DNA from 2 places in the Streptomyces sp. NPDC041124 genome. Region 1 is predicted to be linked to the other one. Evidence: riboswitches for the same ligand, from Rfam matches in the RefSeq annotation. Region 1 holds a riboswitch; the other holds the start of a gene.
What was found. Region 1 has a riboswitch for glycine ahead of gcvT (glycine cleavage system aminomethyltransferase GcvT). Riboswitches for the same ligand answer to the same signal wherever they lie in the genome.
Positions count from the first base shown of each region.

Region 2: linked by a shared signal. The riboswitch ahead of gcvP (aminomethyl-transferring glycine dehydrogenase) and the one ahead of gcvT (glycine cleavage system aminomethyltransferase GcvT) in region 1 are both predicted to bind glycine.

Region 1 covers NZ_JBVIYR010000009.1:81,841-84,222, reverse strand. The annotation lists gene ACZ6A9_RS24035 (enhanced serine sensitivity protein SseB) at 1-183, opposite strand, end outside; gene ACZ6A9_RS24030 (AAA family ATPase) at 236-904, opposite strand; glycine riboswitch at 1,126-1,225, shown strand; glycine riboswitch at 1,226-1,349, shown strand; gene gcvT (glycine cleavage system aminomethyltransferase GcvT) at 1,391-2,382, shown strand, end outside.
Region 2 covers NZ_JBVIYR010000006.1:10,096-12,477, reverse strand. The annotation lists gene gcvP (aminomethyl-transferring glycine dehydrogenase) at 1-1,381, opposite strand, end outside; glycine riboswitch at 1,556-1,651, opposite strand; gene ACZ6A9_RS17350 (PRC-barrel domain-containing protein) at 1,765-2,139, shown strand; gene ACZ6A9_RS17345 (DNA polymerase IV) at 2,150-2,382, opposite strand, start outside.

The sequences.
Region 1 (2,382 bases):
GCTGTGCGGGCCACCGCCGTTCGGCAACGGGACCCAGACGAAGCTGCGGCCCAGCACCTCCACGATCCTGCTGCCGGCCGAGGGGACGCCGAGCGACGCGGAGAGCACCTCCTCCAGCTCGTTGCCGGGCCATCCGCCGTGCGGATGGGGGTGTGTCGGGGCCGGGAACGCCGGGAAGTCCATCTCTCGCCTACCGCCTGCCTGGAACCGCTGCTGTGGCCGAAAGGTTATCCGGTCAGCCCGCGAAGCCGATCCTGCGCAGGGTGTCCGCCGCGGCCCGGTCGATCAGCACCGCCGAGCCGCTGTGCGCCGGCGGCCGGCCGCGCTCCACCGCGCGCAGCAGCCGCTCGCTCGCCGCACGGTGACGCCGGAAGGCGTACCGGGAGACGCCGCGCCCGCGCTCGCGCTGGCCGGCCAGGGCCTGCTGCGGGGTGACGTCGAGCAGCAGCAGGTGCAGGCCCGCCCCGCGGCGGCGGGCCTCGCGGGCCAGCCAGCGCCGCACCCATGCCTGTGTGCCGCAGTCGTGGACCACGACCGCCTCTCCGGCGCGCAGCGCGCGGCGCAGGCCGGCGTAGTGGGCGAGACGGACCAGGGGGCGGTAGACGGCGTAGGGCAGTAAGCCGGACAGGCGGCGGTCGAAGCGGTCGCGGGTGTCCTGGGAGTCGATGCGGGTGCCGCGCACCGTACGGCGCATCAGCGTGGACTTGCCGCTGCCGGGCAGTCCGGTGACGACGACGAGGTCGCGGGGCCCGAAGAGCAGTGCGCGCGGGCTGCGGCCGTCCCGCCCGCGCAGATCGCGGACGACGGGCGCGGGCAGCGCGCCGCGGGCCCCGCGGACCCGGTCGGCCGACTGCGGGGGCAGCGCGACGCCCGAGGTGGTGGCGCACGCCGTGGTCCTGTTCACCGTGTTGGTCCTCCCCTGGGACCGGCTGTGAGTCCGGGTCCCCGCTGAGTGTAAAGAGAAGGTAATGCCCGGGTCTCCCGTTTCCGTGCCTTTCCTGAAACAGGCCTGTCACAGCTCCCCGTGATGGTGCCCGTACACCCTGTGCATCCCAGGAAAGGGTCCCCCTGCCGCGCCCCCGCGATGCGTGCAATGATGGGCGCGCCAACTGCATACCGGCCGTTTGAATCCGCGCGGGAGAGTCCCCGGCACCATTGCCGCCGGGGCGCCGAAGGAGCAAGTCCCTCCCTTGAATCTCTCAGGCCCCGTTACCGCGCGGGCGAGGCACATCTGAAAAGCGGGCCGCCGCAGCCGTGCTCCGGCGGCCCCACCCAAGGTGCAAACCGTGGTCTCCCCTGTGCGGGCGTTCACGGCGAACCTCTCAGGTTCCGATGACAGATGGGGAGGAATCGCCCTCGCCTTCCCCCATCGCCTCTGGGAGACCGACCGATGAGCAGTACCGAACCCCGCCGGACCGCGCTCGATGCCCTGCATCGGTCGCTCGGCGCGACGATGACCGACTTCGCCGGCTGGGACATGCCGCTGCGCTACGGCTCCGAACGCGACGAGCACAACGCCGTGCGCACCCGGGCCGGCCTCTTCGACCTCTCGCACATGGGCGAGATCGCGGTCACCGGCCCGGCGGCCGCCGCCCTCCTCGACCACGCCCTGGTCGGCAACATCGGCGGCGTCAAGCCCGGCCGGGCCCGTTACACGATGATCTGCCGCGAGGACGGCGGCATCCTGGACGACCTGATCGTCTACCGGCTGGGCGACGCAGGCGCCCCCGAGTACCTGGTGGTCGCCAACGCCTCCAACGCGCAGGTGGTCCTGGACGCGCTGCGGGAGCGTGCGGCCGGCTTCGACGCCGAGGTCCGCGACGACCGGGACGCCTACGCGCTGCTCGCCGTGCAGGGCCCCGCGTCGCAGGGCATCCTCGCCTCGCTCACCGACGCCGACCTGGAGGGCCTGAAGTACTACGCCGGTCTGCCCGGCACGGTTGCCGGCGTCCCCGCGCTGATCGCCCGCACCGGCTACACCGGCGAGGACGGCTTCGAGCTGTTCGTGAAGCCGGAGCACGCGGTGGAGCTGTGGCAGGCGCTGACCAAGGCCGGCGAGGGCGCGGGCTTGGTCCCGTGCGGGCTGTCCTGCCGGGACACGCTGCGCCTGGAGGCGGGCATGCCGCTGTACGGGAACGAGCTGAGCACCTCCCTCACGCCCTTCGACGCCGGGTTCGGCCGGGTCGTGAAGTTCGAGAAGGAGGGCGACTTCGTGGGCCGCGCGGCACTGGCCGAGGCCGCCGAGCGGGCCGCCGCGCAGCCGCCCCGCGTGCTGGTCGGCCTGGTCGCCGAGGGCCGCCGCGTCCCGCGCGCCGGGTACGCGGTCGTGGCCGGCGGCGAGGTGATCGGCGAGGTCACCTCCGGTGCCCCCTCCCCCACCCT
Region 2 (2,382 bases), on a different contig from region 1:
CCGCGGACGCGTCCAGGGCCTCGATGTCGCCCTCGACACCGAAGGCGCTCCACACGGCGGCGAGGTGCGCCCGGGTGGTGGTCTCGTCGCAGGCGAGGGAGACGTGGTCGGCGTCGACGCCGCGCAGGTTGACTCCGTTGCCGCGGGCGGCGGCGACGATCTCGGCGGCCCGTCCGGGGACGCGCACCGTCAGCGTGTCGAAGTAGGAGCCGTGCACGATCTCGGCACCGCCGGCCCGCAGCCCCTCGGCGAGGACGGTGGCGTACCGGTGGGTGCGCCGGGCGATGACCCGCAGGCCCTCGGGCCCGTGGTAGACGGCGTACATTCCGGCCATGACAGCGAGCAGCACCTGGGCGGTGCAGATGTTGCTGGTGGCCTTCTCACGGCGGATGTGCTGCTCGCGGGTCTGCAGGGCGAGGCGGTAGGCCTTGTGCCCGTCAGCGTCGACGGAGACGCCGACGAGCCGCCCGGGCAGGCTGCGCGCCATCTTCTCCTGCACGGCCATGTAACCGGCGTGCGGTCCGCCGAAGCCCATCGGCACACCGAAGCGCTGCGTGGTGCCGACGGCGATGTCCGCGCCCAGCTCGCCCGGCGACTTCAGCAGGGTCAGGGCGAGCAGGTCGGCGGCGACGGTGACGAGCGCGCCGAGGCCGTGCGCCTGGTCGATGACCGGCTTGATGTCGCGTACGGCACCGGAGGCGCCCGGGTACTGGATCAGCACGCCGTTGATGTCGCGCTCGGCGAGTTCGGCGGGGATGCCGTCGCTCAGGTCGGCGACGACGACCTCGACGCCGGTCGGCTCGGCACGGGTCTCGATCACGGCGATGGTCTGCGGAAGGGCGTCCGCGTCGACCAGGAACAGGCCCTTCTTGTTCTTGCCCATGCGGCGCGACAGAGCCATCGCCTCGGCGGCGGCGGTCCCCTCGTCCAGCAGGGAGGCGCCGGAGGTCGGCAGCCCGGTGAGCTCGGCGACCACGGTCTGGAAGTTCAGCAGCGCCTCGAGCCGGCCCTGGGAGATCTCCGGCTGGTACGGCGTGTAGGCCGTGTACCAGGCGGGGTTCTCCATCACGTTGCGCAGGATGACGGGCGGGGTGAAGGTGCCGTAGTAGCCGAGCCCGATCATGGAGCCCAGCACCTCGTTGCGGTCGGCCAGGGTCCGCAGTTCGGCCAGCACCTCGGCCTCGCTCCGCGCGCCCGGCAGGTCAAGCGCCTCGGCGTTCTTGATCACATCCGGCACGGCGGCGGCGGTCAGCTCGTCGAGCGAGCCGTAGCCGACCTGGGCGAGCATCTTGGCCCGGGCCTCGTGGTCGGGGCCGATGTGGCGCTGCTCGAAGGGTATTCCCCGTTCGAGTGCGGAGAGCGGAGTGCGAGGGGCGGTCATTGAGGAGGCCTCCTGGTCCGACGACCTTCGAGGGGCACCACGGCGCAGGTGCCCGGACGGCCTCCCCCTCTGTCATCTCAACCTGAGAGCTTCACCGGAACGCCCGGGGCGGTCCGGCTTTCACCGTCGGTGAGAGCGGAAGCCGTCGACACCCGCTCTGCTTTCCAGAGTGACCTCGTCCGTGCGGTACGTGTGCCTGAGAGATTCCGGGGAGGATTTGCTCCTTCGGCGCCTCCGGTGGTGTCCGGAGGACTCTCCCGCACGGGGTCAGCAGCCGATTGCCAGCGTACCAGCGAGCACACGACCGGGTCTTCGAGTGGCCGCCCCGCCGATTGTGCCGTTTTGTAGTGCTTACGGATGAGTGTGCGACCAGTGGAGGGCCCGTGCAGACCGACATCGATCCGCGCCACCTGATCGGCCGCAAGGCGTTCGACCGCGACGGCACCCGCATAGGCACCATCGACGAGGTGTACCTCGACGACGCCACCGGCGTGCCGGAGTGGGCGGCCATACGCACCGGCCTGTTCAGCAGGGACGCCTTCGTCCCCCTGGAGCCGAGCGAACTGATCGACGGGGCGCTCCACGTCCCGTTCGAACGGAGCCTGATCAAGGACGCACCCGACTTCGGCGTGGGCCGTCACCTCTCCCCCGAGCAGGAACTCCAGCTCTACCACCACTACGGTCTGGACATCGCCGCGCCGCCTCCTCCCGGGGACCGCGACTTCGGCGAACTCGCGGGCCGGGACAAGCAGGTCTGACCCGCCGCGCTCACGAACCCTCCGCTCCTCCCCCGTTCTCCGCCCCCTCGTCCTTCCCGGGTCCGCGCGACACCAGCGGCAGCGGATCCGCCGGCTGCAGGGCCGGGTCGTCGGTGCGGAAGGTCCTCACTCGGCCCGGCGGGGAGTCGGGGGTCTCGAAGCGCACGGTGACCCGGCCGAGGCCGCTGCCCTGCACCCAGCCGTGTCCGTGTCCGGCGTGCCGTACGTCGTGGCCGGCGGTCC